Regions from separate parts of the Paeniglutamicibacter sulfureus genome, predicted to be linked through region 2. Evidence: riboswitches for the same ligand, from Rfam matches in the RefSeq annotation. Region 2 holds a riboswitch; each other region holds the start of a gene.
The links. A riboswitch is a leader RNA that binds a small molecule or an ion and turns the genes downstream of it on or off. The one in region 2 is predicted to bind thiamine pyrophosphate.
Positions count from the first base shown of each region.

Region 1: it holds a riboswitch for thiamine pyrophosphate, as region 2 does, so the genes downstream of both, thiC (phosphomethylpyrimidine synthase ThiC) here and ABD687_RS09215 (3-oxoacyl-ACP reductase) in region 2, are expected to answer to the same signal.
Region 3: it holds a riboswitch for thiamine pyrophosphate, as region 2 does, so the genes downstream of both, ABD687_RS08410 (ECF transporter S component) here and ABD687_RS09215 (3-oxoacyl-ACP reductase) in region 2, are expected to answer to the same signal.

Region 1 is NZ_BAAAWO010000001.1:826,449-836,755, reverse strand. Features, by position in the region: gene rpsP (30S ribosomal protein S16) at 230-643, shown strand; gene ABD687_RS03820 (RNA-binding protein) at 647-886, shown strand; gene rimM (ribosome maturation factor RimM) at 1,126-1,671, shown strand; gene trmD (tRNA (guanosine(37)-N1)-methyltransferase TrmD) at 1,677-2,483, shown strand; gene ABD687_RS03805 (ankyrin repeat domain-containing protein) at 2,506-3,255, opposite strand; gene thiC (phosphomethylpyrimidine synthase ThiC) at 3,423-5,207, opposite strand; TPP riboswitch at 5,220-5,327, opposite strand; gene rplS (50S ribosomal protein L19) at 5,854-6,213, shown strand; gene lepB (signal peptidase I) at 6,274-6,963, shown strand; gene ABD687_RS03785 (LPXTG cell wall anchor domain-containing protein) at 8,049-10,307, shown strand, end outside.
Region 2 is NZ_BAAAWO010000001.1:2,013,552-2,023,858, forward strand. Features, by position in the region: gene ABD687_RS09190 (SH3 domain-containing protein) at 1-1,439, opposite strand, end outside; gene ABD687_RS09195 (SH3 domain-containing protein) at 1,594-2,544, opposite strand; gene ABD687_RS09200 (ferritin) at 2,842-3,330, opposite strand; gene ABD687_RS09205 (hypothetical protein) at 3,476-3,871, opposite strand; gene ABD687_RS09210 (Tex family protein) at 4,044-6,422, opposite strand; TPP riboswitch at 6,556-6,649, shown strand; gene ABD687_RS09215 (3-oxoacyl-ACP reductase) at 6,729-7,493, shown strand; gene ABD687_RS09220 (LLM class flavin-dependent oxidoreductase) at 7,511-8,845, shown strand; gene ABD687_RS09225 (hypothetical protein) at 8,921-9,277, shown strand; gene ABD687_RS09230 (thermonuclease family protein) at 9,295-9,834, shown strand; gene ABD687_RS09235 (RNA-binding S4 domain-containing protein) at 9,953-10,307, shown strand, end outside.
Region 3 is NZ_BAAAWO010000001.1:1,836,626-1,846,932, forward strand. Features, by position in the region: gene ABD687_RS08385 (chorismate-binding protein) at 1-371, shown strand, start outside; gene cls (cardiolipin synthase) at 407-1,897, opposite strand; gene ABD687_RS08395 (aminodeoxychorismate lyase) at 1,998-2,873, shown strand; gene ABD687_RS08400 (NUDIX domain-containing protein) at 2,935-3,396, shown strand; gene ABD687_RS08405 (ATP-binding cassette domain-containing protein) at 3,485-5,854, opposite strand; gene ABD687_RS08410 (ECF transporter S component) at 5,870-6,493, opposite strand; TPP riboswitch at 6,548-6,669, opposite strand; gene ABD687_RS08415 (DUF4235 domain-containing protein) at 6,741-7,001, shown strand; gene mnhG (monovalent cation/H(+) antiporter subunit G) at 7,100-7,507, opposite strand; gene ABD687_RS08425 (MrpF/PhaF family protein) at 7,507-7,770, opposite strand; gene ABD687_RS08430 (Na+/H+ antiporter subunit E) at 7,767-8,381, opposite strand; gene ABD687_RS08435 (Na+/H+ antiporter subunit D) at 8,378-10,006, opposite strand; gene ABD687_RS08440 (Na(+)/H(+) antiporter subunit C) at 10,003-10,307, opposite strand, start outside.

The DNA of each region.
Region 1 (10,307 bases), 1.2 Mb from region 2:
ACCGATGCAAACGTCCGTGGTTGCTGTGCCATCGGACACGGGTCTCTGGAAATGACGTGACATGTCCCGTCAGTCCAAAACTTTCTGGCATAATGGACAGGTACTCGATTTGATGTGGCCCCTCTCTCCGCGTTGAATCCTGTCCTTTTGAAGATCTGCGGTATGGCCCGCCCCACGGGTGCAGAAACAGGGATTCGCACATGTTGAGAAAACAGGAGTGACCACTACCGTGGCCGTTAAAATTCGTCTGAAGCGTTTCGGCAAGATTCGCGCCCCTTACTACCGTATCGTCGTCATGGATGCGCGCTCCAAGCGCGATGGCCGTGCGATTGAAGAAATCGGCAAGTACCACCCGACCGAAGAGCCTTCGTTCATCGAGGTCAAGTCCGACCGCGCGCAGTACTGGCTCTCCGTCGGCGCCCAGCCGACCGAGCAGGTTGCCGCGATCTTGAAGATCACCGGTGACTGGCAGAAGTTCAAGGGCATCGAAGGCCAGGAAGGCACCTTGCGCGTCAAGGAAGCCAAGCCGGCATTCGTTGTTCCGGAGAAGGGTTCGGTCATCCTGCCCGAGGCCATCACCAAGAAGGCCGAGAAGCCGGCTGCCGGGGCCGAGGTCGAGGCAGAAGCAACCGAGGCCGAGTAGCCAGTGCTCGTTGATGCGCTGGATCACCTGGTACGTGGCATCGTAGACACCCCGGAAGACGTACAGGTTGCGTTGAAGGGGAATCGTCGCGGTGACATTCTCGAGGTGCGTGTGCACCCCGAGGATCTCGGTCGGGTCATTGGCCGTCAAGGTCGCACCGCCAAGGCGCTGCGCACCGTGGTAGCCGCTCTGGCGGAGGAACCGATTCGTGTTGACGTAGTCGACACGGACCGTCGCCGGTAGCCAGCCTCACCACACAGCCTTGTCTGGCTTTGGTCCCACGATCCATGACGGATCGTGGGACCAAAGTGGTTTAAGCCCCGACGTGCAACGCAGCCGTCAGCGGCGAGGAGCCTGCAACCACCAAGTCGCACGTAAGATTGAACCTAGAAAAGTGTGTTCACGGGATGTAGGTCCCCTGAACGCACGCCCCTGCCGGCCAAGGCCGGCAAACCACCGATTTGTATTCAAGGAGAAAACGCATGCGCCTCCAGGTCGCCCGCATTGGCAAGCCGCACGGTATCCGCGGAGAGGTGACGGTGCAGGTCCTCACCGACGCACCCGAAGATCGTTTTGCCCCGGGTGCCGTCTTCGAGGTCGAGCACCCCACCGTCAAGAAGCTCACCGTCGAGGGTGCCCGCTGGAACAAGGAAATCCTGTTGCTGGCCTTCGAGGAGCTGCTTGACCGCAACACCGCGGAAACGATGCGTGGAGCCAAGCTGTTCATCGACACCGACGAGGTCGAGGACGATTCCGAGGGCTGGTACGAGCACGAGCTCGTGGACCTGGAAGCCCGCGTGGGGGAGAAGGTCGTCGGCAAGGTCACCGCGCTGCGCACCGGCAATGTCCAGGATTTGCTGGTTGTCGAATCCACCGAAGGCGACGAGATCTACGTCCCGTTCGTGGAGAGCATCGTGCCCGAGGTCAACATCGCCGGCGGCTACATCCTGATGACCCCGCCTGCCGGCCTGTTCGACATCAATCGCGAAGACGTCGCTGACACCAACGCACCGGCAGAGGAAGCCTAGGCCCGATGCGCATTGACGTTGTCTCGATTTTCCCGGAGTACCTCGCTGCCCTGGACCTGTCGCTGATCGGCAAGGCCAGGCGGGAAAAGGTGCTGGATTTGAACGTGCACGATCTGCGCGACCACACCCACGATCGCCACCGCACCGTGGACGACACCCCCTACGGCGGCGGTGCCGGCATGGTTATGAAGCCTGAACCCTGGGGCGCGGTCCTGGACAGGATCGCCACCGAGTCCCCGCTTTCCGCAACCTCCGGGAACAAGCCCATCTTGGTCGTCCCCTCGCCGGCCGGCGCGGTCTTCAACCAGGCCATGGCCTACGAGCTGGCCGAAGCCGAGCACCTGGCCTTTGCCTGCGGCCGATACGAGGGCATCGACGAGCGGGTCCTGGAACACGCCGCAGAGGCGTTCGACGTCCGCCCGGTTTCGATCGGTGACTACGTGCTCAACGGGGGAGAGGTGGCGGTCCTGGCCATGGTGGAGGCCATTGGCCGGCTGATTCCCGGCGTCATTGGAAACCCGGAGTCGCTGGTCGAGGAGTCGCACTCCGACGGATTGCTGGAGTACCCCGTGTACACCAAGCCCGGAACCTGGGAGGGCCGGGAGGTCCCCGAGGTGCTGCTCTCCGGCAACCACGGCAAGATCGCCCGCTTCCGCCGCAACAAGCAGCTTGAGCGCACCGCGTCCCGCCGCCCCGACTTGATCGTGCAGCTGGATCCCTCCACGCTGAACCGGCACGACCGCGACACCCTGTGGCACAGCGGCTTTGCCATATCCGAGGGCAAGATCATTCCGAAGGACGAGCTCGCCTAAGGCCCACGCGATTGTAGGCCGCCTAGCGCGGTGGTTCGGCACTTTCCAGGAGGCCGACCACCGCGCTTTGCCGTCCCCGGCGGGCATGCTCGAGCGCCGTGGTCCCATCGGAATCCGCAATGGAGACGTCCGCGCCGGCGTCGATGACCAGACGCACCACTTCCTGGTGTTCGGGACCACCTGTGCCCAAAATGACGGCCTCCAGAAGGCAGGTCCACCCAAGATCATTCACGTGGTCGACGGCGACCTTGGCGTCCAGGAGCAGCCTTACGGTTTCGACGTGGGCGTGTTCGCAGGCGGGAATCAGCGCGGTGCCGCCGTAGCGATTGGTGCTTCCCACATCCGCACCGTTTTCCAGCGTGAGTTTCAGGATGTCGTTGAGCCCCTCCGCCCCGGCATACAGGAATGCCGAATCCGAGATCTGATCCTTGGCATTCACGTCGGCCCCCCGACGGATCAGTTCCCGGGCCGCGTCCACTGCGTTGGCGCGGGTTGCGGAGACCAGCACCGGCCGGCCATCGGTGCCGCGGTAGTTGGCCGAAGCCCCGGCATCGAGCAGTCTTCGTACCTGCTCGGCGTCATTGGCCACCGCCGCCGCGACCAGGGATTCCTCCGGCGCCGTCACGTCGACGGTCCCGTTATCCGACGTGCTTGCCCGTGGCGTCGAAGATTCCCGGACGCCCGTCGTGGGGATGCTGCAGGCACCCAAACCAAGGATGGCGGCAACCAGCGCCCCTGTGATCAATGCGGAAGGTGAATGTCGGTTGGACATGGACCCATCCTAGTCCGGGACGACGCCGAGGTGAGTGGCCACGGGATTACGGAGTTCAACCCGCCACAATGAACGCGTCTTCCCCGCGTTGAACGCAGGGTGAACCCGGGGAAGACGCATCCGTTCGGGCAGGTTCCCGTTGGGGGGACTACATGGGGTCGGGGATGCTACGCCTTGCTCGGTACCTCGAGCTCGGGCAGATAGACCTTGCCTCCGGCGGCCAGGAATTCCTGGCTTTTTTCGCGCATCCCGCTGACCATTTCTGCGATGGCGGCCTGCGAATCGGCCGAACCGTATTCGTCCCGGATGTCCTGGCTGATGCGCATGGAGCAGAACTTCGGCCCGCACATGGAACAGAAGTGCGCGGTCTTGGCCGGTTCTGCAGGCAGCGTCTCGTCGTGGAACGACTCGGCCGTGACCGGGTCCAGCGACAGGGCGAACTGGTCGCGCCAGCGGAACTCGAAGCGCGCCTTGCTCAGCGCGTCGTCGCGTACGGATGCACCCGGGTGCCCCTTGGCCAGATCCGCGGCGTGGGCTGCGATCTTGTAGGTGATCACGCCGGTCTTCACGTCGTCCTTGTTGGGCAGCCCCAAGTGTTCCTTGGGCGTGACATAGCAGAGCATCGCGGTGCCGTAGCGGGCTATCTCCGTGGCGCCGATGGCGCTGGTGATGTGGTCATAACCGGGCGCAATGTCGGTGACCAACGGACCAAGCGTGTAGAACGGAGCGCCCTCGCACAGCTCCTGCTGGCGCTCCACGTTCTCCCGCACCAGGTGGAAGGGGATGTGCCCGGGGCCCTCGACCATGACCTGCACGTCGTACTTCCAGGCGCGCTTGGTCAGTTCGGCCAGGGTGTCCAGCTCGGCGAACTGCGCTGCGTCGTTGGCGTCGGCGATGGACCCCGGGCGCAGACCGTCACCCAGGGAAAACGCCACGTCGTACTTCGCGAAGATCTCGCACAGCTCGTCGAAGTGGGTGTAGAGGAAATTCTCCTGGTGGTGCGCCAGGCACCAGCCGGCCATGATGGCCCCGCCGCGCGAGACGATGCCGGTCACGCGGTTGGCCGACAGCGGCACATAGCGCAACAGCACGCCGGCGTGGACGGTCATGTAGTCGACGCCCTGTTCGCACTGCTCGATCACGGTGTCGCGGTAGATTTCCCAGGTCAGTGCGTTGGCCTCGCCGTTGACCTTTTCCAGTGCCTGGTAGATCGGGACGGTGCCGATGGGCACCGGGGCGTTGCGGATCAGCCATTCGCGGGTGGTGTGGATGTCATCGCCGGTGGACAGGTCCATCACGGTGTCGGCACCCCACTGGGTGGCCCACTGGAGCTTGTCCACCTCCTCGGCGATGGAGCTGGTGACCGCCGAGTTGCCGATATTGGCATTGATCTTCACCAGGAACGCCTTGCCGATGATCATTGGCTCGGACTCGGGGTGGTTGATGTTTGACGGGATGATGGCCCTGCCCGCAGCGACCTCGCTGCGCACCAGTTCCACGTCGCAGTTCTCGCGCAACGCCACAAAGCGCATTTCGGGGGTGATGATTCCCCGGCGGGCGTAGTGCATTTGGGTCACGCGTTTTCCGGGTTCCGCGCGCCGCGGCTGGTGCCGTGCTCCCTTCCATTCGGCCGATGCCGCTCCGCGGCGCAATGCAGACTTGCCGTCATCGAGCAGGTTCCGCTCCCGACCGCCATAGGCCTCGGTGTCCGAACGATCCGCGATCCACTCGCCGCGGAAGGGCGGCAAGCCCACGACCGGGTCACTGCCGGGACCGGCGGTGCGATACACCCGCAGCGGGGCGTTGGCCGTGCCTCCGGGGGACGGCTCCAAGGCGATTTCGGTGACCGGGACCCGGATCCCCGATTCTGCGTCCTCGAGATAAGCCAGGGAATGGGACTTCAGGGACTGGATTTCGGCTGCTTCCGAGGCGTTTTGGACAGGGCTGTGCATTGAAATGGTGTTGCTCAAGGAGTACTCACTTCCTTCGCCGGCATTACCCGGACAGGTTCAACGGTCTCTTGCTGCTTCAGCTCGATCTCAGCCCCTGCAAGGGCACCCGTGTGGTCGTAAGTGAAACTATCACAACATTCAATCCGGCATCGAGTGTGACCTTGCGCACCGGCGCGGTGGGCCCTGGTCCTTTACCGGGCCTCCGCGCTTCTGGGTCCGAAGTGCCGGCGATTACCCCTTCGGGGCCAACCCAGGTGGATTATCCGGCCTTCTGCGCGGTCAGCGGCAATATTTCCAGTGGAATCTAAATGAGCGGCACCGATTTGATGGGCACGATTCGGCCATGGTGCCGGCGTTCAAGGCGGAGACCCGAGGCCAATCGAGCTTTGACGGACCTGGCTGTAAGGAAGGAACATCGCAGCTTGCCCCGGAGTGTGGCAAAATGGATTCTTGGGTCTACTGGGTTCTGCTCCTGCCGCAGGGGGAACGAATCAACAGTCCGACCTACCGCCGATCCGCAAACGGATCGCGGTACCAAGCTCCGGACCGCCACATCTTTCCCTCGACGCCTTCGCGCTTCATGAGGGACAATTACGGTCCGTGTCTAAGGTAGATGACCTGCGGCGTCTGCCTAGGAGATGCATTCATGCGTATTCTCGACTCTGTCGACGCAGCCTCGCTGCGCAGCGATGTCCCGGACTTCCGCGCCGGTGACACCGTCAAGGTTCACGTCAACATCATCGAAGGCAAGAACTCCCGTGTCCAGGTATTCCAGGGCTTCGTCCTTGGTCGCCAGGGCGACGGCGTTCGCGAAACCTTCACCGTTCGCAAGGTCTCCTTCGGCGTCGGCGTAGAGCGTACCTTCCCGGTACACTCCCCGGTTCTGGATAAGGTCGAACTGGTAACCCGTGGCGACGTTCGCCGCGCGAAGCTGTTCTACATGCGCGATCGCCACGGCAAGGCTGCGAAGATCCGCGAAAAGCGCGACTTCCGGTCTGCCAAGTAGCCAGAAAAGCGAGAACCTCTATCCAAGCCATCCTTCGGATGGCCAGGATGGGGATCCATCGTGGATCAAACTACTGAATCGGAACGTTTTTCCGCTTCGACAAAGCGCCGGTCCCCTTCGAGGGGCTGGCGCTTTGCCGTAGGCGCGCTTGCTGCGGCGGCGGTGATCACCCTTGGCGTTCGCGCCACCGTCGTTGACTTCTTCTACATTGGATCCACTTCCATGGAATCCACGTTGAACCCGGGTGAGGGCTTGCTGGTGAACCGGCTTGCCTACAAGGACGCCGAGATCCAACGCGGAGATGTGGTCATCTTCGACGGCCGCGGCTCGTTCCTGCCCTACCAGCGTCCCACTGCCCTGGATTCACTGGCCTGGGCACTGCGCCTGGCCGGAGGAGATTCGGTCTATGTAAAGCGCGTCATCGGAGTCGGGGGCGACACCGTCAGCTGCTGCGGCCCGGATGGGCGCCTGAGCATCAACGGTGTCCCCGTGGACGAGCACTATGTCCATGTCGGGGACACACCGAGTGACGTGGAATTCGATGTGCACGTACCCGAGGGTCGTCTATGGGTCATGGGCGACCATCGCTCGGTATCCGAGGATTCGCGTGCGCTGATGGGCGCGCCAGGTGGCGGCATGATTGACACGGATCGTGTCATTGGCAAGGTGGCCGAAGTGGTGTGGCCACTGGAAAATAAGCGACCCATCGATGGCTCATCCGTATTGGGTGGACTACCCCTCGCCGAATAACCGAACACCACTCCCGCAACACGTAGTGACGGCCGGCAGCCGTCGACTGGCCGTCGGCATCCTGGCAAACCCTCCTTCCGCCCCACCTCCTCGGATGACCAGAATCCTCGGCTTCTCGATGCGCGGCACCAATCACGGAGACGATCAGTCGACTTAATGGGTGGACTCCCCGTGCGATCCGGGACGTACGGGAAGTCTGCGTGCCGGTCGAAACCACAGGCAAGGAACACCCGGAAGCGACCGTTGGTGTCGCATCGATGCGCTAGGCGGATATCGGCAAACATACCTGCCGAGTAAGAACACTTCGCGACTCCGTGTCCGATTGGACTACGAAAATAGCCAGGCATCCACCGCGCGAGGCCTGGCCGTGCTGGGCAAGCGAATGAATGCTTCGTTGGGTAAGCGCCGGCTACTTGACTGCCTGCGGGTCACTAGATATTTCCCCTGCCCACGGCACCCGCATTCTCGGGCAAGGAGCGTTGGAATAATCATGGCCGATCGGCCAAACCGTCTGGCTGGTGCGCGGTAGTCGGTGCTGCCTCGAGCTGGATGGCAACTTCGATTCCCGTCGCTTGGTTGGCGTCAATGCTTCGAGATTTCGGGGACATGGAACGGTGCCGTCCAGCAGGTTGGCCGCGTGCATGCGCTCGATTCCCTCAGCCTGTGTCCGGTGTCGAACTTCAAGTATTTCCATAAGGTTTCCACAATTTTCACATTGCGTGTGTCGATGTGAGCCGGCCAGCTTTACGGCCGTCAGCACAGAAAAATGCATGGATGCTGGGAAATATCCAAAAGTTACGAGGGGAGTCGACCGAATATTGTTCCGGGCGTGTCGCGCCCAGTGACGCCCGTCTCCGTCCTGCCTTGCCGCGGGATCATGCGGAAGTGCAACTGGGTGGTTGACGCATCAATTATTCGAAACGCTGGAGTTTTGGGGAGGCGCTGCTTGTTAGGCGATATGTACAGAGGTTAGGGTTTCATTTTGGTAACACTCATTGCTCGCGGTGTGCCCAATCGGATGTCCCATGACAGCCGCGGCGCACACAAAAGCGAGGTACCACACCTTGAATTGGGAGACCTCACATATGCACGAATCCTCACGTGCGCTATTGAAGCGCGGCAGCATTGCTGCCGCGACCACGGCGCTGGTGCTAGGGAGCAGCATCGCTACCGTACCGGCGATCGCCACGACTTCAGTCGCCCCGGAGCCTGCGTCAACGGAGACTTCGGCCGTCACGAGCGCTGAATCATCACAGGACCAGAGCCAGGCGGCGCTGCCAAGCGGCCTGGAAGCGGCCGTCGAACGCGACCTCGGCATCACGATTGATGAGTTCTACAAGAACGGCGAGCTGAGCTCGGTCGTCGAGTCGCTCTCGGAGGAATTGGGACAGTCGGAACTTGCCGCCGACTTTGCCATCGAAGAGAACAAAATCAAGGTCACCGTGGCCGCGTCATCTCTTGGGGCCGTCACCACGAAACTTGACGAACTGACCAAGGGCACGGACGTTGAATTGCGCATCGTGACAGCGCCCGAAGCCGAAGCCACGGTCGCGCCTAAAAAGGTCGAGACCAAGAAGGCACCGAAGACGAAGGACCCCAAGGCTGCTCCGTCCAAGCTCCCGGTTATTGAGAGCCCGAAGACCGAAGCCACGGCCAAGCCGGAGGTCGTGGCCAAGGCGATGCCCAAGAGCGCCGAGTCGCTGCTCGAGGCATACGTCCAAAGCGTTGACCCGAAGGCTGTTTCCCAGCTTCAAGCGGTCATGAAGACCGGATCAAACAGCTTTGTCATCCGTACCGGCGGAACCGCCGACGTGGAGGGCAAGAACGCATCCGAGACCCCCAAGGCCACGGCCCTGCGGTTCGGCGAGAAGATGACGCCGGAGGAATTCGCCCAGCAATACACCAAGGTCACCATCGAGAAGGCAGAAGGGCCGGCAAAGTCTGCGGCAGCCGGCGATGTGCTCGGCGGCATGGGCTACGGTGCCCGGACAACCGGCACGGCTATCGCGCTGTGCTCAATTGGCTTCAGCGGCTTCAACGCCGACGGTGGCGACGCAGCAATTTCGGCAGGGCACTGTGAGCAGGACGGTGACATCACCAAAGTCAATATCATGGAGCACACTGCACCGAACAAATTTGCGGGGATCGGCGCGCCCTTGGGAACCTTCGGATTCTCACAGTTCGGCGGGCCGGGAAATTCGCCGGTGACAGGCATCGACACTGCAACGAAGGTCGAGGACCTGGGCAATGTCGGGACCGACATCTCCGTCATCGACAACATCAACCCGGACCTAACTCTCAAATCCACGGTCACCGACTGGAAGGGTGCCGACGAGCGCGACTCCGGCACCAAGGTGACCGGAGTCGCCAGTGCCGTCATCGGCGCCGGAATCTGCAAGTCCGGACGCACCACCGGCTGGACCTGTGGCACCGTGGACGAGGTGGGCATCTTCCTGGTCGGCGGATACAACGGCGCAGACGACGTCCGCGGTGTTCGCGGCTTCGGCATGGCCAACGTGGGCTTGAAGAAAGCCAACGAGGGCGACTCCGGCGGATCGGCCATTTCCGGCGGCACAGCAGTAGGCGTCACGAGCGCGGTCTCGTCGAACGATGAAGGTCGTGCGTACTTCACCGACATCAAGGACGGGCTGAAGCACGCAAAGGGCTACTCCATTGCACTGTTCCTCAATGCCCCGGCGGTGGCCTCGCCCTCCAACGGTGCCGACGTCACGGCAGGCTCAACGATCTCCGGCACCGTGGCTGGCGCTCCCTCCGGATCGCACGTCCGGGTCGTCTCCGGCGGCAAGTTGGTCAAGAAGGCCACGGTCACCGCGGGCAAGTTCAGCTTCAAGGTTCCCGAGGACTTCGGCACGTACGACTTCACCCTGCAGACTGTCAACGGATTCAACAAGTCCGTCACCACTGCAGGATCGGTGAACGTCGTGATCGGTGCACCGGTCATCACCACCCCGAAGAACGACGCCACGCTCAACGCACCGGTGTCCACCATCTCGGGAACCGGCGTTGTCGGGGCCACGGTGACACTCGCCGGGGATGCCACGGGCACCGCAACAGTCGCCGCAGACGCCACGTGGAGCGTCAAGCTTCCCACCGCGCTGTCTTACGGCGAGTACGCCATTTCGGCCACCCAGGCCAAGGGCGGCGAAACCTCGAAGGCCACCACCAGTTCCTTCAAGGTCCAACTCGCCGCACCGGCCATCACCGGCCCGGCAAACGGTAAGACCTTCACCGAGGCACAGTCCGTGATTTCGGGAACCGGCGTTGCCGGCGCAACCGTCAAGTTGACCGGTGCCGTCACGCGCGAAGTTGTCGTGGGCAAGGAT
Region 2 (10,307 bases):
CCTTGGCGACGGAGTTCGATGACGTCGGTTCCGCTGCGCAGGACCTTGACGATCTTGGTGTTGGTGCCGGCCCCCGCGCGCATGTTCAGATTCGCGGTGGTCTCATGCGTTGCCTTGGTTGGCGTGGGCTTGGCTACCGGTGGCTTTGCCGTCTGGGGCGTCGCTGATCCGATTTTCTTCATGTCCGCCGAGCTGACCCATCCGGAGTGCTTCCCGGATTGAATCTGGGACCAGCCGCCCCGTACCTGGCGCACCGCAACTTTTGCGCCTCGCTTGAGAGGATGGGTTTCCTGATACGTGGTCCCGGCCCCGGAACGCAGCTTGAGGTCACGAAGGACTTCGTGGGTTGCGGGTAGTTTAGTCTGGTCGATGGACGCGGTCTTGCGCGCCAAGCTTGCCGATACCCAGCCTTCGGTTCCCTTGTACTTCACGCGCAACCAGCCAGCGGAGCTTTCATAGGCTTCGAAAGTGGTGCCGGCGGGAATCATCAGGAGCTTCGAGTACCAGGTGGCCGCGCCGGAGCGCATGTTCAAGCCATAGGGGTTGCTGTATTTGGCAAAGGGCACCCGGACACCGTTGGTGACGGTTCCCGTGGATGTCATCGACCCCTCGGGTGCTGCCCCCAATTCATAGGGCGTGACGGCAAATCGGTTCATCCAACCGGTAACCGAGCCGTACTTGACCTTGACAAAGGACCCGTTACGAAGTCCGTTGATGGCACCGGGTTTGCTGCTGACAGGGGCGTTGCGGTTCGGCCTGGCCAGGACCTTCGAGTCGGCGGAAGCCGAGGCAAAGAGCTCGGCCTTGCCTCGCGCATAATAGGTGCAAGTCTTCAGCGACTCTGCGTAAGTGGCGGTGGCATGGGAGTTCAGGTCCAGCCCGCGGTCCTTGAGGAAGGCACGGGGGTTGCGAACGTTCGAATCGCTGGAGTAGAAGCGATCCTTCCAGATTTCCAGGTGCAGGTGTGGGCCGGTGGATGGCCCCGAGGAGCCCACCAGGGCAATCTTTTGTCCTGCCGCGACCTTTTGGCCCGTTTTGACCAAGACGTCGTTGGGCCACATGTGCATGTAGGCCGACTCGTAGGTTCCCCCGTCGATGCGGTGGGTAACCACCACTTGTCCTGAGGTCGATCCGGTGCCGTTGACGACTTTGCGCACGGTGCCTGCGGCCACCGCATAGATGGGGGCGTTGTCCCTTGTGCCCATGTCCTGACCCAGGTGGTGGGTCGACCCTCCCACCACCGGCATGCAACGCGGCCCCATCGGGGAGGTCATTCGGTACGTGTCGGGGTCAAGCGGCAAAGCGAAATTGCCGACGCGGACCTTGCTGCCGGAATCGGCGTTGACACGGACCTGGGAGGTTGCCGGCAGCGCGGTGAAAACCATTCCTGCCGCCAACACCCCCGCGAAAAGGGCACGAATGTATTTCGGTGTGGCCATCGTCAAGGCGCGTCCTTTGAACGGTTGTGGCCCCGCAAGGAATCCACAATAGTTGCGTGTGCGGGGACATTACCAAGTTCTTCTACCCCCAGAGCCTTACTTTAGGCAATAAGGACACCAAGTGGCAGGAAGCTGCCGCGGCAAATTGGCCGTGTCATCCCAAGTGGGAACTGTGGACCCAGCCTTCAAGCCGCCCAGCGCGGACTTTGGTCCATTGTCCGCGGCTGGCAATGACTTCCAGTTGCTCGCCGACAGCCAGCTGCGCGATGGCGCGGTAGTTTGCCGAGGCACCCCGGTAGAGCGTGGTCTCGGTGATGGTGACGGGGGTCTTCGAGACCACGTAGCGCAACTGGAGCTGGCTCGCCGGGACCCAGCCGGTTTCCTGATCCAGCATGATCCTTCGCCATGGTCCTAGTTTCCCGTTGACCTTCACCAAGGTTCCGGCCTGCATGATGCGCAGGATCGGGAAGCGGTCGCCGGCGTCCTTGCGGACGTTCAAGCGCACGGTGGTCGTGAACTCGGTTGGTGCCATGGCCTGTATGCCGGTGGCGGGGCGGCTCACGTTGATGCGAGCCAGGTAGGCGCTGGGAACCCAGCCGACGTCCTTGCCGGTGGAGATCTTGGCCCAGGTGCCAAGTTCGTCAACCTTCCGGACCTGGATGTTTGCCGCCAGCACGCGCAGCACCGGATAGTTGGTGCCAGAGCCCTTGCGCAGGTTCAGGTCGGCAGTGCTGCGGTGGGTGGGTATGAAGTCTTCGTCCGGCACTTCCGGCGCGCTGGGGGCTCCGCCCACCGATGCGGGATTTTCCGGCAGCTGGCTGGCGACCGGACGTACGGGAACCTGCGGGGGCTGCCGGGGCGCTTCGAGTCGTTCGAGACATTGGGCCGGGAGCCAGCCAAAGGTCTGTCCGTGCTGCACGCTGGCCCATAGCCCGCTGACTCGAAGCAGGTAGACCGGGGTGCTCTGGGGAATCAGGTACTGGACCGCGTAATGCCGGCCAGCCCCTTTGCGCAGCTTGAGTTCCGCGGAGGTCCGGTGCGTGGGTCCCGAGGCTTCCACCGGGGCGGAAATCGGCTCGGTGCGTGCGAAGTCGAGTTTCTTCATGCGGACAGTCTCCACCCGAAAGCGCCCGATCCGGGGTTGGTCAATGCCATACGTGCACGGACGTGAAACACGGTTATGACCTCACTGAACAAGTGGTTGACCTGGGAATGGAATGCATGGAGCAACGTCTTGCACGGCGTCACGGTTCGCCAGGATCGTTCACGAATAACCACGTATCGAGGCGCGGCACCTGGACATGCCTTACCCCATGTTATTGCACACACGGTCAAGGCCCCCAGTCGCGGACCGGGGGCCTTGATCACATCTTCGCCACGGGCAACCCCGCGACGATGGTTTCTAGCGTGCAGCCAGTTCGCTGTCCAGGCGAAGCAGGCCGTTGCCATCGTTGTTGATCATCTTCACGCGGTCCAGGATTTCACCGACGGTGGCTTCCTCTTCGACCTGTTCCTCGATGAACCAGGTCAGCATCGGCACCGAGTCGATGTCGCCCTCGTTGTGGGCCAGGCGGTAGAGGTCCCGGATGGATTCGGAGACCTTCTTCTCGTGGTCAAGGGAGGCCTGGAAAGCACCGTCAACCGTTACCACGTTCAGCCCGGGGGCACCGATGGCGCCGATCGCCGGGTGTGCTCCACGGTTGGTCATGTGGGCGATGAACTTCTCCGCGTGTACCAGTTCCTCGGCGGACTGTGCACGGAACCATGCGGCGATGCCGGGCAGGCTCAGGACATCCATTTCGATGGCCAACTGGCGGTACACCGTTGAGGCCTGGATTTCCAGGGTGATCTGGTCGTTGAATGCGTCGGCAAGCTTTCCTGTAAGTTCCATGGCACACACGCTACGCGCTCCGCGGGGGCTTGTCACCGAAGTATGGCCGTACTTACCTCGGGCTAAATATGTCATGCATTGCGTACCGGCGAAGGGCTACCAAGGTGATGCTCACCTTGGTTCGCATGCCTTGGTCTCGACGGGTTTAAGAGGAAACGATGCGCTGCCCGGCATGGATCTTGGCAGCCGCCCGGTGGCCGTCGCGCACCCCAAGAAACAGGCCGACCAGCATGACGGCCAGCCCCGCCATCAGGGCTGCGGGATGGACAAAGCCAGGTAGCGTCACCAATGTTGAGAGGAGGCCTCCGGCTGCCATGATCACTGCGGCCAGCCAACAGCCTATGGTGCTCTTGTTCGCCGCCGCGTGATGGCCCAGCAGCCAGCACTTGTCGCAGTGGGTCAGGGCTGCGGTGCGGATTCCGATCCAGGCATTACGCCTGATTTGTCCGGTGGCCGCGGCTTTGATCATGTAGGCCATGGCAACCATGAGCAGCACCATGAATACCGTCATGATCAATTCGCTCAGCGTTTCGTCATCCATTGTGGGCTTCTCTCAGTGTGTTTCGCGGCCGGAACGCCCCTCCGGAGCGTGGGGCATCGCAGACAACGGTACGCCACCTTTCGCGTGGCCCGATATCCGTGGCAACGCGCCGGGTTTCCGGTGGCGGACCATTCGGGGCCGCCACCGGATGCCGTGGCGCGGTGGGCCGGTGCTAGCTGCTCAGGCCGGCGCGGCGCAGGGCCTCGGCCATGGCGGTGTTTGCGTTAGACCCGGCGGCGCTGGCCGGCCGATTCTGTTGCGGTTTGCCGCCGCGCTGCTTTCCCTCGCCGCCGCGTGCCGGGCGTTGGCCCCGCTGTTCGTTGCGCTGCCCGGTGCCTCGCGGTGCCCGGTCCGTCCGCTCGGCTTTGGCCCCGGGCTCGTCATCCAGACGCAGGGTGAGCGAGATGCGCTTGCGTTCCGGGTCGACCTCCAGCACCTTGACCTTGACGACCTGGCCCGATGTGACGACTTCGCGTGGATCGGAAATAAACTTGCTGCTCATCGCCGAGACATGGACCAGTCCGTCTTGGTGTACTCCCACGTCAACGAATGCACCGAAGGCTGCCACATTGGAAACGGTGCCTTCCAGGATCATGCCGACTTGCAGGTCGCCGATCTTTTCCACGCCTTCCTTGAGGTTCGCGGTCTTGAAGTCCGGGCGCGGGTCACGGGCAGGCCGCACCAGTTCGGCGATGACGTCCTTGACCGTGGGCAGGCCGAATTGCTCGGTGACAAAGTCTGCGGCATTCAGGGTGGCCACCGACTGGTTGCCGGCGTCGGCGGCTGCCAGCAGGGTTTCGGCCAGCCCGTACGCCTCGGGGTGCACGGCGGAGGCATCCAGCGGCTGCTTGCCGCCGGTGATGCGCAGGAATCCGGCACATTGCTCAAAGGCCTTGGCTCCCAGGCGCGGAACCTTCAACAGGGACCGGCGGGTGGTGAAAGGGCCGTTCGCATTGCGGTGTTCGACGATGTTGCGGCTCAGCAGCGAACCGACTCCGGCCACCCGGGCCAGCAGCGCCGGGGATGCGGTGTTCACATCCACGCCGACGGCGTTGACGCAGTCCTCGACCACGGCATCCAGGGAGCGGTCAAGCTTGGCCGGGGTCAAATCGTGCTGATACTGGCCCACGCCGATGGACTTGGGTTCGATCTTCACCAGTTCGGCCAGCGGATCCTGCAGTCGGCGGGCAATGGACACCGCACCGCGGATGGAGACATCCAGGTCCGGCAACTCGGCGCTTGCCAGCGCCGACGCCGAATACACCGATGCCCCGGCCTCGGAGACGATGACCTTGGCAGGCTTGTTGGTCAGCTTGGCGATGACCTCGCCGGCCAGTTTGTCGGTCTCGCGGCTTGCGGTCCCGTTGCCCACGGCAATCAGTTCGGTGCCGTGCTTGGTTGCCAGTGCCACCAGGGTCGCCACGGAGGCATCCCATTTGTTGGCCGGGGCGTGCGGGTAGATGGTGGCAATGTCGACCACTTTGCCGGTGGCGTCGACGACGGCAACCTTCACCCCGGTGCGCAACCCGGGGTCCAGCCCCAGCACCGCCCGGTTTCCGGCAGGGGCGGCCAACAGCACGTCGCGCAGGTTGGCGGCGAAGACCTTGACACTGGCTTCCTCCGCGGCCTCGAAGAGCCGCGTGCGCAGGTCCGCCTCCAACCGTGCCAACAGGCGTCCGCGCCAGGCCAGGCGAACGGTTTGTGCCAGCCACTTGCCGGCCGGCGCATCGGCAGCGGCCTTGATGCCCAGCGAACGGGCGACGGCGGCCTCATATCCGGCCCGCGCCTCGGTGAGCGCCGCCTCGTCGCGCGGGTCGGCCTCGGCCAGCTCCAGGTTCAGCGCACCCTCGCGTTCTCCGCGCAGCAGCGCGAGGATGCGGTGCGAGGGCTGGGTGGCAACGGGCTGCACGAAGTCTTCGTAGTCGGAGAACTTCGAGGCATCCGCGGCAGGGGCGCCGGATGCGATCTTGGACGAGATCTTCCCTCGTGTCCACAGCCGTTCGCGCAATTCGGAGACCAGCACCGCGTCCTGCGAGGCACGTTCGGTGAGAATGGCCCGGGCACCGGCCAGGGCATCGGATGCCGCATTGACCTCGTGCTCGGGGTTTAGGAAGGTGGCTGCCAACGCTTCGGGATCCTGGGCGGGATCGCGGATCAGCGAGTCGGCCAGCGGCTCGAGTCCGGCCTCGCGGGCGATCTGGGCGCGGGTGCGGCGCTTGGACTTGTATGGCAGATACAGGTCCTCCAATTCGGCCTTGGTACCGGCAGCCATGATGGCGGCCCGCAGCTCGTCGGTGAGTTTCCCCTGCTCCTCGATGGCCTTCAGGATCGCTTCCCGGCGGTCCTCCAATTCACGCAGGTAGCGCAGCCGCTCCTCAAGCAGGCGCAGCTGGGTGTCGTCCAGGGTTCCGGTGGCTTCCTTGCGGTATCGGGCAATGAAGGGGACGGTCGATCCGGCATCGAGCAATTCGACGGCGGCCTTCACCTGCCAGTCGGCAACCGAAGCACCCCCGGAAGTTAACTCGGCGGCAATGGTGTGGATTATTCGCATCTGGCTCACCCACACTAGTTTGCCGCATCCGTGGCACTGCCCGCGGACACCGACCGGCGAGGCCTCGTGTGTGTCGCCTCCGTCCTTGCCCTTGATTCGGGGATTGCCCCGTACCGGTGCTACGTTGGCCACAGGACTCGACACGGGGTGCCGCCTGGCGGCTGAGAGATAGACCCGTTGAACCTGATCTCGATAATCCGAGCGAAGGGATGCCGGTCCGGCTTGAACTGCCCTCGTACCCAAATTCCTGGACGACCGTCGGCTGGTTCCATGGCATCCCTTCGCCCAGCAGAAGGGTGCAAGAAAATGCTTATCAAGGACCAAATCGTGTTGATCACCGGGGCAGGACGCGGACTCGGGGCAGACCTGGCCCGGGCCTTTGCGCGCGAGGGCGCACGGCTTGTATTGAACTACCGCTCCAGCGAAACCGCCGCCCGGGAACTGGCAGCCGAGTTCGGGGCCGATCGCGCGATAGCGGTCCAAGCCGATGTCGCGAACGCGGATCAAGTCTCCCAATTGGTGGCCGGGGCGCACGAACATTTTGGTGCTCCCATCACCACTGTCGTCAACAACGCCCTGCCCGATTTTTCGTTCAATGGCGACGCCCGTGCCAAGGCCGATGGAATCGGCTACATGGCTTTCGGGGAGCAGTTCACCGGCATCGTTGGCGGTGCGCTGAACACGATCCAGGCAACCCTGCCCGGCATGAGAACCGCGGGCTTTGGCAACATCGTCAACATCGGGACAAACCTCTTCCAGAACCCCGTGGTCCCCTACCACGACTACACCGCGGCCAAGGCTGCCCTGCTGGCCATGACCCGCACGTTCGCGGCCGACCTCGGCCCGGAAAACATCCGCGTGAACATGATCTCCGGCGGCCTGCTTCGCACCACCGATGCCTCCGCCGCCACCCCGGAAGCGGTCTTCGACCTGATCGCCGGCTCCACGCCACTGCGCAGGGTCACTTCCCCGGCGGAGTTCGCCGACGCCGCACTGCTGTTCGCTTCACCGTGGTCCCGGGCGGTGACCGGGCAGAACCTGGTTGTCGACGGCGGCCTGGTGATGAACTAGGGGTCGGGTAAAGCATCGTGGACGCCACACGCCAATTGCACCTGAACGCCTTCATCTACGGGGCGGGCCACCACACCATGGGATGGCGCCACCCCGAATCCAGCGCCGACCGCCTCGGCGACATTTCCTACTACGAGGAACTTGCCCGGATTGCCGAGCGCGGTTGCCTGGATGCTGTCTTTTTTGCCGACGGGCAGAGCGTGAACCATGAATACGCGGCAGGGATCCCCTGGTTCCTGGAACCGGTGACTGCTCTCAGTGCCATGGCTCGTGCCACCAGCCGCATCGGGTTGGTCACCACGATCTCGGCCAGCTTCTACACGCCCTTCCACGCCGCCAGGCTGTTGGCCTCGCTGGACCACATCAGCGGCGGGCGGGCGGGCATCAACGTGGTGACCTCCATGTTTGACGCCGAGGCCCGCAATCATTCCATGGATTCCCTGCCGGCTCATGCCCAGCGCTACGAGCGCGCCGAAGAGTTTGTTGTCGCGTTGCAGGGGTTGTGGGATTCCTGGTCAGATTCTGCACTGCTGGTTGACCGGGAAGCCGGACGTTACCTTGATCCGGCGCAGGTCCGGCCGATCAACCACCGCGGCAACCATTTCTCGGTTGCCGGCCCGCTGACAGTCCCCCGGTGCCCGCAGGGGCGGCCGGTGCTGTTCCAGGCGGGATCCTCGGAAGCCGGCCGCTCCTTTGCGGCCCGCCATGCCGAAGCCATCTACTCCGTTTCCTGGGACAGGGAATCGGCAGTCGAGTATGCCGCCGACATCCGGCGACTACTGGGTCTTGCCGGACGCTCCAATGATCCGGTTCCCGTGCTTCCCGGGCTGGTCACGTACATCGGTGCCACGCGGGAAGAGGCATGGGAAAAGAAGCGCGTGCTGGATTCCTTCATTGACACCGGGTCGGCCATCGCCCAGCTCAACATGTTCACCGGCCAGGACTACAACACCCATCCGCTGGACGACAGGGTGGATCCGCTGCCCCCGGCCGAGGACTTCACCGGCCCACAAGGCCGCTACCTGACCGTTCAGCGCATCATCGAAACCCAGCGCCCCACGCTTCGCGAACTGCTGGGGTTCCTGGCAGCGGGCGGGGGCCATGCAACCATGATCGGCACCCCCGCCGAGATCGCGGACGAGATTGAGGAATGGTTCATGTCGGGCGCCTGTGAGGGCTTCAACCTCATGTGCCCAAGTTATCCGGCGGGATTGGATGATTTTGTGGGATTGGTCGTACCGATCCTCCAAGAGCGCGGCCTGTTCCGCTCCGCCTACCCGGGAACCACGCTGCGCGAAACACTGGGCCTGGCCAGGCCTGCGCGCTTGGAAACCGTTTCGGCACGCGGATAGCAGTTCATCTCCGGGGTGGGAGCACTCATGGGTTACCCAGAGTTCTCCCACCGGGGAACAACTAAGATGGAACCCATGACATTTTCACGCTCCAAAAGTGCACTGCTGATTTCCGGCGCAGTCCTCCTGCTCTCGGCGACCGGTTGCTCAACCATTGCCGACACGGCCTCTTCCGCAGCTTCCTCCGCCGCCACGCAACTGGCCGACGGCGCCAAGAAGGAACTCATCAAACAAGCTTGTGCCCCCATCCAGGACGGCACCATCAACGCAGCCGACCTCAAGGTCGTTGCCTCCATGGTCGACGCCGTCCGCGAGGGCGGGCTGCCCCCGGAGATCGTCAGCGCACTTGACGATATGGCTGCCTCCGGCGACCAGGTCCCGGCCGATGTACAGGCCCGGCTCGTTACCGCCTGCGACAACGCCCTGGTCTAGGAAAATGAGCGACAGCCATGAGTAGGTCCCGTCGTCGAGGCAGTGCCGTCCCGGTGCTTGTCTTGTGCGTAGCGGTGGTCGCCGGAACGTGGTTGTTGCTTCCCAAGGTCAACGGCGGTTACGGGGACCGAACGGGTGACCCGGACGCACGCGCAACGGTTCAGCATGTGGTCGACGGTGACACCCTCTACCTCATGCTGGACGGCGAACGAACCAGGGTCCGGCTGCTAAACGTCGACGCACCGGAGATTTCCCGCCCGGACCAACCCGGGGAATGCTTCGGCCGGCAGGCGGCCGAATTCCTGGCCAAGAAACTGCCCAAGGGTGCGGAGGTCGAGCTGCAATTCGATGCCGAACGCCTGGACCAATATGGGCGGACCCTCGCCGCACTGAGCCACGGGGGAGAATTCATCAACGGAGCCCTCGTGGCATCCGGACACGCGACGGCAATGAAGGTCGAGCCCAACGTGAGATTCTACGGGCAACTGCGCGATGCACAACGGCAGGCCCAACAGATCGAGGCGGGGATGTTTGATCCTGCCAACGGTTGCGGCTGAACGAGCTCTCGCCCTCGTTGGCAGTCGAAGCAACCCGGCATGGCCGGGAACAGCTCCAGTCGGCTCGCTCTCTGCTCAATAACCGTGCCCGATGTCCTGCGATGGATAGACTGACGGGGTGAAGCAGGAATCCAAGGCCGTCAGAATCGATGCCTGGTTATGGTCGATTCGAATCTATAAGACCCGCTCGGCGGCAACGACAGCCTGCCGCGCCGGCCACGTGCGCCTAAACGACAAACCCGCCAAGGCCGCACAGATTGTCGTTCCGGGAGACACCATCCGGGTCAGGCAATCCGGATTCGACAGAATCCTCGAAGTGACCGCCGTAATATCCAAGAGGGTGGGTGCCGACATCGCCGCCCGCTGCTATCTCGACCACACCCCGGTCCGGCCCAAGGAAGTCATCCCGCAGGTTCCCGTCAGGGACAGGGGCGCCGGCCGGCCGACGAAAAAGGACCGACGCGAGATGGAAC
Region 3 (10,307 bases), 180 kb from region 2:
CCATTGACGCCAGGCTGCGTCCCGGTGCCCCGCGCGCCGAGGCCATTGCCGCGGCGTTCCCCGCCGGTTCCATGACCGGTGCGCCAAAGGTCTCCACCATGGAGATCCTGGATGTGCTCGAGGACGGCAGGGCCCGCGGGCTGTACTCCGGGGCCGTGGGGTATTTTTCCGCCACCGGCGCCGCCGACCTGTCGGTCGTCATCCGCACCCTGGTCATGGGCAGCGCCGCTGCCCCCGGCACCTGGAACCTGTCCTTGGGCGTGGGCGGTGCCATCACCGCCGATTCGTCGCCGCAGGAGGAATGGGACGAGGTCAGGACCAAGGCCTTCGGCGTCCTCTCCGCGCTGGGCAGCGTATTCCCGGGACCTTGAACGGCCCCCCGCGCCCTCCTTCGGCGGCGCCGGGCTTACTGCAGGGTGGCTGAAAGCCGTGCCACGTTGTCGATCCACCGGTTCACCGGGGTGCGCCGGCTCCACGTCCCAAGGGTGAGCTCGGTCGAGTTGGCCCGGTAGATGTCCTGAACCTTCATCAGCTCACCGACCAGGTCCGCGCCCAGGAGCATCAGGGTGATCTCAAGGTTCAGCGAGAAGGAACGCATGTCCATGTTGGAGGACCCCATGACCACCACGTCGTTGTCCACCGCCATGCACTTTGAATGCAGGACCGCGGGGGCCTTGTAGAGGTAGATCCGCACCCCTGCCCGCAGCAGGGCTTCGTAGTAGGACTGCTGCGCGTGCTGCACCAAGGCCTGGTCGCCCTTCTCGCAAACGAAGAGTTCCACCGCCACCCCGCGCTGGGCGGCGGTGGTGATGGCATAGAGCAGCGAATCGTCGGGGACGAAGTAGGGGCTGGTGATGGAGAGGCGCTCGGTGGCCGAATAGATCAGCGTGTTGAACAGCCGCAGGTTGTTTTCCGACTCGAAACCCGGTCCGCTGGGCACCACCTGCCCCAGGTCCTCCCCGGCGTTCGGCGCCTCGGTCATCGCCTCTTCCACCACCGCCAGGTCGTTGAGCAGGTCCTCGTCGGATTCCTGGGACCAGTCGGTCGCGAAGACCACGTCCAGGCTGGTCACCAGCGGGCCGCGGATCTTGGCCATGAGCTCGACCCATTCCCGCCCGAGCTTGTGCGCGCTGCTGCGCTTGTATCCGGGCTCGATGAGGTTTTGGCTGCCGGTGAAGGCCACCTGGCCGTCCACCACCACGATCTTGCGGTGGTTGCGCAGGTCCGGGCGCCGCCACCTGCGCTGGAAGGGCGCCAGCGGAAGCATCCGCCGCCACTTGATGCCCGCGGCGCTCATCCGCCGCACCAGGGAAAAGTAGCCCCTGACGCGCAACGAGCCCAGGTGGTCAAAGAGCACCCTCACCTTGACCCCGCGCGCCACCGCCCGCTCCAGGGCCTCCAGGAACGGGGCGACATACTGCTCGTCGTCGCCGATGATGTAGAACTGCACGTGCACGTAGCGCCGGGCCCTGTCGATTTCCCGGCGCATCTCATCCAGGGATTCCTTGTAGCCGGTGATGAACTCCACCGCGTTGCCGGCCTGCAGCGGCAGCGCGCCCAGCCTCCGGTTCAGCTGGACCGCAGAGAGCACCCAGTCCGGGGCATCGGGCGCCGAGGTGTCCCCGCTCAGGTGCTGGGTGGCTTCGAGGATCGACGCGTTGACGCGGCGCTGGCGTTCGATGCGGCGCCGCGACAGCTTGATGTTGGCAAAAAGCAGGTAGAGCAGCAGGCCCGCCACGGGCAGGAAGAAGATGGCCAGGAGCCACGCCATCGCGGTGGTCGGGCGACGGTTGCCCGGAACGATGCCCACCATGGTGATGCGGATGGTGAGCTCGATGCCCACGGCGATCGACCACAGGGCTGCACCAATCTCCAGTGCGTCGTTGCCTGCGTCCATGGATCCCTCCTTGCCAGAGCCGGATTCCCGGCCATACCCCAGACTACCGCCCGCACGGCGCACACCGGAGAACCACTTTCGCGGCGGTAATCTGGTAGCCATGACTGCACTTGTGTTCCTTGACAGCGATTTTCCCGCCGGCCGCATCGCCGATGCCGCAACCGCACAGCTCTCGGTCCTCGACCAGGGAGTGACGCGCGGGGACGGGATCTTCGAATCCGCGTTGTACTCCCGCGGGGTCGTGCGCAAGCTCGACGCCCACCTGGCACGGATGCGCGTCTCGGCCTCGACGTGCGACTTGTTGATCCCGCACGAGGAGGACTGGCGCACGGCGATCAAGACGGCCGTGGCAGCATACGATGCCGAGTCCCCCAGCGAGGAAGCCGTCGTGAAGCTCGTGGCCACCCGCGGCACCGAGGGCACCGGGCACGGCACGTCCTGGGTCATGGTCTCCCCCGCCCCGGAGCTGGGACGGAAGCAGCGCGAGAGCGGGGTCTCGGTGATCTTCCTGGATCGCGGCTACGACTCGCGGGTCGCCGAGCGCGCCCCGTGGCTGCTGATGGGCGCCAAGACGCTGTCCTACGCGGTGAACATGGCAGCGTTGCGCCATGCCAGGAAGCTGGGCGCCGATGATGTCATCTTCGTTTCCAGCGACGGAATCGTCTTGGAGGGCCCGACGTCCACGGTGCTCATGGCACACCGTGACGGGGACACCAAGCGGCTGATCACCCCGACCCTGGAAACCGGCATCCTTCCCGGCACGACCCAGGGCGCCATCTTTGCCGCCGCGCGGGAAGCCGGGTGGGAACTGGGCTACGGGCCGCTGACCCCGCAGGACCTGCTGGCTGCCGAAGGCCTCTGGCTGGTCTCCAGCGTGCGGTTGCTGACCCCGGTGAACTCCATCGACGGCACAGCCATTGCCCGCGACGCCGGGCTGCACGCCGAGCTCACCGCGATGGTCGACGCCATCGCCTAGGGGGGCGCTTGCCCGCAACCACGACCCCGACAGACCCCCCAAGGATTCGAGACACGCCCCCATGCAAGAGCTGTTCCAGCTGGTGCCTGCCGCCTACGTGGTGCTGCGCCGCGGCAACCGGGTGCTGCTCCAGTTGCGCCAAAACACCGGCTTCATGGACGGGCACTGGGCCTGCGCCGCTGCCGGCCATGTCGAGGCGGGGGAATCGGTGGAAGCCGCGGCGGTGCGCGAGGCCGCCGAGGAAATGGGATTGCGCGTGGATCCGCGGGACCTGCTCCCGCTGACAACCTTGCACCGCGCCAACGGCGGGGATTCGCCGCGCGCCCAGCGCGTGGACTTCTTCTTTGCCGTGTCCCGCTGGGCCGGGGAACCGAGCATCATGGAGCCGGAGAAGTGCGGGGCCATTGCCTGGTTCGATCTGGACAAGCTGCCCGACCCCATGCCGGAGCATGAACGCTACGTGCTGCAAAACCTTGCGGCCGGCACGTTGCCGGCCATCGCCTCGCTGGGCTTCACCGAGTAGCCCGGAGCACCCAGGGAAACAAACGGGGCCTTGCCCGTGCCCATCGCAAGATGCACCCGGGCAGGGCCCCGTCGTGTCGTTGGCTTGGCTAGCTCCAGACCAGGTTCCATGTTCCCAACGTGACGGCCGCCCAAGTGGCCGCGGCACCCAGCAGCAGGCCCGCGGCGACGATGACGGCATCCCGCCGCCCGTAGACAGAGGTCCGGAGCCAGGTCCGGGCATTGGTCCCGAAGCCCTTGGCTTCCATGGTCACCGCCAGCCGCGAGGCCCGGCGGATGGCCTGGACCAGCAGCCCGAAGACCTGTCCCAGGTTCGCGCGTAGCCGCTGCCCCGCCGAGCCCCGGCTGCCCACGCCGCGGGCGCGCCGGGCCATGCCCAGCGTGGTCCACTCCTCAATCAGCAACCCCAGCAGGCGCATGCCCGCCAGCGCCCCGAGCACGAAGCGGTGCGGAAGCCGCGCCTTCTGCGCCAGCGCGTTGGCCAGGTCCGTGGGGTCGGTGGTGAACAGCACCAGCACCGCCGGGATGGCAATCGCGAAGGCCCTCAGGCCCGTGGCGGCGCCGGCAGCCAGCGAACCCTCGGTGATGTCGAAGATGCCCAGGTCAAGAAGAACCGCGCCGGAATCGTTGCCCACCAGTGCGGTGCCCCAGGCCCCGAAGAGCGCCGCGAGCAGCAGCGGCCAGCCGCGAGCCAGGAAGCGCGGGATCGACAGCCCCGCCAGCGGCAAGGCCAGGAAGGTCGCCATCACCACCAGGGCGCTGCTGACCCAGTCCATGGAGGCCACCAGCGGGATCGTTGCCAGCGCCACCGCGGCGAGCTTGGCCAGGGGGTTGGCCCTGCCCAGGAAGCTGGCCCCGCCGCGCGCATCGGCCTCCAGCAACCCGGGCCGGACCGCGACGCCGGGTTCGCCATGCGCGGTCCCCGGGCTCTCGAGGACAAATTCGCCGGCACCGAGGGCACGGGCGAAATCCACGTCGTGGGTCACGGCGATGATTGCCGTGCCGCGCTCCAGTTCCTCGCGCAGCAACAACGCCAGCTCCCGCCAGGTGTTGGCGTCCTGGCCGAAGGTCGGCTCGTCAAGGATCAGGATCCGCGGGCCCGAAGCCAGGACCGTGGCCACCGAGAGACGTCGCTTCTCACCGCCCGAAAGCGTGAAGGGGTTCGCCTCGGCAAGATGTCCCAGCCGCAGCCGCGACAGCAGCGTTTCGACCCGTGCCTCGATCTCCCCGTCCGTGAACAGCGGTTCCCGGGTGCCGGGCTTGACCGCGTGGGCAGGCCCGAAGGCCAATTCCTCGCGGACCGTGTTGGTGACGAATTGGTGCTCCGGTTCCTGGAACACCGAACCGATGCGTCCCACCAGTTCGGTGGCGCGCCAGTGGTAGGGGCGGGCCTCGGAGCCGGCAGCCAGCTCCCCGGTGGCCAGCACGGTGCCGGAGGCCTGTGGCAGCAAGCCCCCGAGCGTCAGGGCGAAGGTCGACTTGCCCGAGCCGTTGGCCCCGCGCACGCACCAGGCCTCGCCGGCCGCGACGCGCAGGTCAAGTCCCCCGGCAGCGATTGATCCGCCGCGCTTCCGGGTGACCGCCAGCTCCTTGGCCTCGAGCAGCAGTGCGCCGCCATCCGTTGCGGCGGGCCGCACGTGGATCGACGGGGTGTATCCGGGGACCCAGACCCCGGCGGAGATCAGTTCCTCGCGCACCTTCCCGGGCCCGAAGAGCTCGTCGGGGGTTCCGTCGTGGGCGATGCCGCCGCCCGGTTCCAACACGATGACCCGGTCCATGTGCGGAGCCCAGGCCTCCAGGCGGTGTTCGACGATCAGCAGGGTCGCCCCGGTGGCATCCAGCGCCGCCAGCACCGCGTCGCGGACCTCCAGCACGCCGTCGGGGTCGAGGTTCGCCGTCGGCTCGTCCAGAAGGACCAGCCCCGGGCCCATGGCAAGGATCCCGGCGAGGGCCAGGCGCTGTTTTTGTCCGCCGGAAAGTGCGGCGGTGGGGTGGTCCAGCGGGACATCGAGGCCCACGGCATCGAGGGCATCGATGATGCGTTGGGCGATCTCTTCCGGCGGCACCGACAGGTTTTCGGCACCGAAAGCAGTGTCGTCCCCGACCCGGGCCTGGACGACCTGGGTTTCGGGATCCTGTTGCATGAGCCCGACCAGACCGCGGCCCTGGGCCGAGGGGATTCCGTCCAGCAGCAGTTCGCCGGAGGAATAGGCCTCGTCGTCCTCGTGCAGGACCCCCGCCAGGGCATAGAGCAGCGTGGATTTGCCGGCGCCCGAAGGACCGGCCAGGAGCACGCGTTCCCCGGCGCGGATATCCAGGTCAAGGCCGCGGAGCGCCGGCTGGGCGCGGTCGGCATGCCGCCAACCCCAGTTGCGGGCGCTGACCGAGACGGCCGTGGCCACCCGGCGGCCGGTGTCCGGGGCGCCGGCTTCACGGTCCAGCATCGAAGGTGATGTCATGATGGCTGCCGCGTCCTAGAGGATGGCTTCGGCGGCCGCCTTGCGGCTGGCCAGGGCGCCCAGGGCACCGGTCTTGGCCAGGGCGCGGGTGGCCAGGAAGGACAGCAGCCCGGCAATGACGATGCCCGAGATGGTCATGAACGCGATGTAGGAGAAGAGCATGCCGGTGGTGTATTCAGGGAACCAGCGGAAGATAAAGGTGTCGTTGACGCTGCCGAAGAGCCCTGCCGCGCCTCCGGCCAGCAGTGCCACGGGAAGGTTGAACTTGCGGTAGCGGAACGCGGCGAACACCAGTTCAGCGCCAAGGCCCTGGATCAGGCCGGAGGCCAGGACGGTCAGCCCGAATTCGGAGCCCATGAGTGCCGAGACCATGGCGGCGACGATTTCGCAGAAGAGTGCGGCACCGGGCTTGCGGATGATCAGCGCGCCGAGCACCGCAGGGAAGAGCCACATGCCCGAGACCAGGGAGGCGGAGGGCGGGAAGGCCAGGAACAGGAAGTCAAGCAGGTGGTGGGTGCTGTTCCAGGCCCAGAAGATGACGCCCGAGGACACGGCGATGACGGCCGCGATGACGATGTCAACGACACGCCAGGACGAGGTTGCCGGCTTGTGCCCGGCGGGCTGGTTGGTGGTGCTCATGGTGGTGATCCTCCTTGGATACAAGGAGGGGAGGGAAAACGCTACTTTGAACGCACCCCTGAGAACTCGACTTCCTTCGCCGGTACTAGCCGGGGCAGGTTCGAGGGTCTGCGGCTATCCGCACTCTCAGCGTCTTGGTGCGAATTTCTTCGCACGACGCTCCCCTGTCGTGATTGTTTCAGTCCTATGATGCTACCTCACGCTATGCTGGGGCAGGTACCGTTGCCCGCAACATTTGGGAGTCCCCTTGAACAGCTTGATGAAACTCATCGGCCCAGCTATCTCGATCGCCGCCGGTTTCCTGGGTGGAAAAATCGTCGACAAGGCCTGGACCGGTTTCACCGGCCGGAAGCCGCCGAAGCATGGCAACGCGGAAGCGCAGGCCGAGGCCAGCCTGCGCCAGATCATTGGCTTCGCCGTCCTGTCGGCCACGACTGCGGCCCTGATCCAGGTGTTCACCGACCGCGGCACCCAACGGGCCCTTGCCCGGTTCGCCAAGAAGGCCTGACACCACAAACGCTTCAGGGGCCCACGGATATCCCGTAGGCCCCTAAGCGTTTCCGGCGATCCTCCGCGCCTCGCGGGCAGGGTTTGGCGCCGCGGGAGTTAGTCGATGAAGTCGGTGCGGTCCCGGGGCTGGCCCTTGCCGTGTTCTTGTTCCTCGCGCTGGGCCGCGGCTTCGACGACGGCGGCCAGTTCGTCGGCCACGAGTGTCTCGCGCTTGAGGTGCCGCGTCCGGTATCCGGCGCGTCCCACCATGTGCGCGGAGACCGGCGCGGTGAGCAACTGCAGCAACCAGGCCAGGACCAGCACCGGCAGCACCGCCCAGGAACGCAATTCCAGCCCGAGCGCAGCCAGCAGCAGGAACAAACCCAGCACCTGCGGCTTGGTTGCCGCGTGCAGGCGCGAAAGCAGGTCCGGGAAGCGCAGCATGCCGATTCCGGCGGCCAGGGACATCAGGCAGCCGACGATCATGAACGTCCCGGCAATGATGTCGATGATGGTGTCAAGCATCAGGCGTTTCTCCGATCCGTGACGAAGCGGGAAACGGTGACCGAACCCACGAATCCGACCAGGCACGCCAGCAGCACGAAGACCAGGTTGTTGGTGTGCCGGTTGACTGTCATTTCCACGCAGAGTGCCGCGGAGATGATCAGCAACAGGACATCGGTGGCAATGACGCGTTCCAGGATGGACGGGCCCATTGCCAGCCTGACGATGGCCAGGCAGGCGGCAATCGAGAGCGTGATGCCGCAGATCCACAGGACGATGATCATGAGGTTGCTCCGTCTTGGTTGTTCGTTGCCTTTGGTTCGGCGTTCAGCGCGGCCAGTTCTTCCTTGGTGCCCATCATGCGGATCAGCCGTTCCTCGATCAGCAAGACGGCCGCCCTGGCCTTCTCCACGCCGGCCTGGTCGTTGACGTTGAGCACGTGCAGGTACAGCGTGGAGGACCTTCGGTCCACCTCGACGACATAGGAGCCGGGCACCAGCGTCAGCACGTGGCCCACGAAGGTGGCCAGCAGATCGGACTCGGTGCGCAGCGTGACGGTGATGACGGCGCTGGTGGTCCGCGGCCCGCGGAATATCGCCAGGAACATGACCTCGAAGCTGGCCCGGGTGATGTCGCGCAGGAAGGCGAGGATGAAGACGACTGCACGCCAGATGTTGAAGCGTCCCGAGAGGATGATCGGCGGCAGGCGGAAGACCCGCACCAGCAGCAGCGAGATCAGCAGCCCGAAGACCAGGTTGCCGACGGCGAAGTCCTGCCAAAGCGCGCCCCACACCAGGGTCATGCCGATCAGCAGCGGGATTTCCTGGCGCAGCGTGGAGCGTTGGCGATGGCCGCTCTCGTCCTTGGCGTCGACCAGTCGTTGTTCCGGACTCATCGTGCCTGCCCTTCTCCGGTGCCGAGGACGGCCTCGATGTAGTTGCCCTTGTCCAGCATTTCCATGGCCACCCTGTCGGTGAAGTCGAAGAGCGGTCCGGCAAACACCGTCAAGGCCACGCCCACCAGCACCAGGGCGGCGGTCATGGCGACCATGCCGTTGGGCAGCAGGGCTGCGTTGCCGCGGTCGGAATAGCGGCTTGCCGGCTCGTCCGCGACGATGTCGTAGGTGGCGCCGCGCGCCGCGGAGACGCCCACCAGCAGCAGCGGGTCAGGGTCCGTGGCGTCCTCGGCATTGCGCCAGAAGGCCCTGTTCCAGATGCGGGCGACGGCCAGCAGGGTCAGCAGCGAGGTCAGCAGGGAGACTCCCACCAGCGCCCAGGCCATCGGGGTGCCCAGCTCGGCACCTCCCTGGACCAGCCCCAGCTTGCCCAGGAAGCCGGAGAACGGCGGGATGCCGCCGAGGTTCATGGCGGGGACAAAGAAGAGCAGGGCCAGCAGCGGGGAGAGTTTCGCGAGGGAACCGAGCCGGTCGATGTTCGAGGTTCCGGCGCGGCGCTCAATGAGCCCCGCCACCAGGAACAGCGAGGTCTGCACCACGATGTGGTGGGCCACGTAGTACACGGTGGCGCCGAGTCCCAGCTGGTTGCCCACGGCCACGCCGAAGATCAGGAAGCCGATGTGGCTGGTCAGCGTGAAGGAAAGCATTCGCTTGATGTCGGTCTGCGCCACGGCACCGAGGATTCCCACCAGCATGGTCAGGCCGGCGACGACCATCAGCGCGTCGGAGAGCCGGTCCCCGGGGAAGAGCAGGGTCTCGGTGCGGATGATGGCGTAGACGCCCACCTTGGTCAGCAACCCGGCAAACACGGCGGTGACGGGCGCGGGCGCGGTGGGGTAGGAGTCAGGGAGCCAGAAAGACAGCGGGAAGACCGCTGCCTTGATCCCGAAGGCCACCAACAGCATCACATGCAGCACCGTCTGGGTGCCAGGGGAAATCTCCGGCAGCTTTTGTGCCAAATCGGCCATGTTCACGGTGCCGACGGCCGCGTAGATCATGCCGATGGTGATCAGGAACAGCACCGAGGAGGTCACCGACACCACCACGTAGGTGGTTCCCGCGCGGATGCGCGCAGTGGTGCCGCCCAGGGTCAGCAACACGTAGGAGGCGGTCAGCAGGATCTCGAAGCCCACATAAAGGTTGAACAGGTCCCCTGCGAGGAAGGCGTTGGACACGCCGGCCACCAGGATCAGGTAGGCAGGGTGGAAGATCGACACCGGCCCGTCCTCGTCCCCGTCGGCCATGCCCTGGCTGGTGGCGTAGAGCAGCACCGCGAGGGAGACGATGGTTGAGACCACCAGCATGAAGGCGGAGAACCCGTCGACGACCATGGAGATTCCGAAGGGCGGCGCCCAGCCGCCCAGGGTGACCGAGTAGGTCCCGCCGTTCCAGACCGTGGCCAGCATCCAGGTCTCAAGGATGAGGGTGAACACCAGGACGCCAATGGTCACCGCGCGCTGGGTGCGGCGCTTGCGGCGCAGGATGAAGGCCAGGGCCGCGCCGAAGATCGGCAGGGCCACGGCAAGCGGGGCAAAGGAAACGGCGCTCAGTGGTGCGTCGATCATGCGCCGGGCCCCTTGTCGGTGGTGGTGTCAGTTGGCACGAAGTCGTCCCCCTCGAATTCGGTGGTGTCTTCCGGCACCGGCGAGTCTTCCTCGAAGTCGAAGGTCGACTGCTGGGAGACGCGAAGGTCCTCGACGTCGTCGGCAACCACGTCGGCCCGGGAAATCACCCAGGAGCGGTAGATGATGCCCAACATGAACGCGGTCACCGCAAAGGTGATCACGATGGCCGTGAGGATCAGCGCCTGCGGCAGCGGGTCGCTGTATTGTTCCGGGCCCAGCGCCGACTGGTACAGCGGGGCCT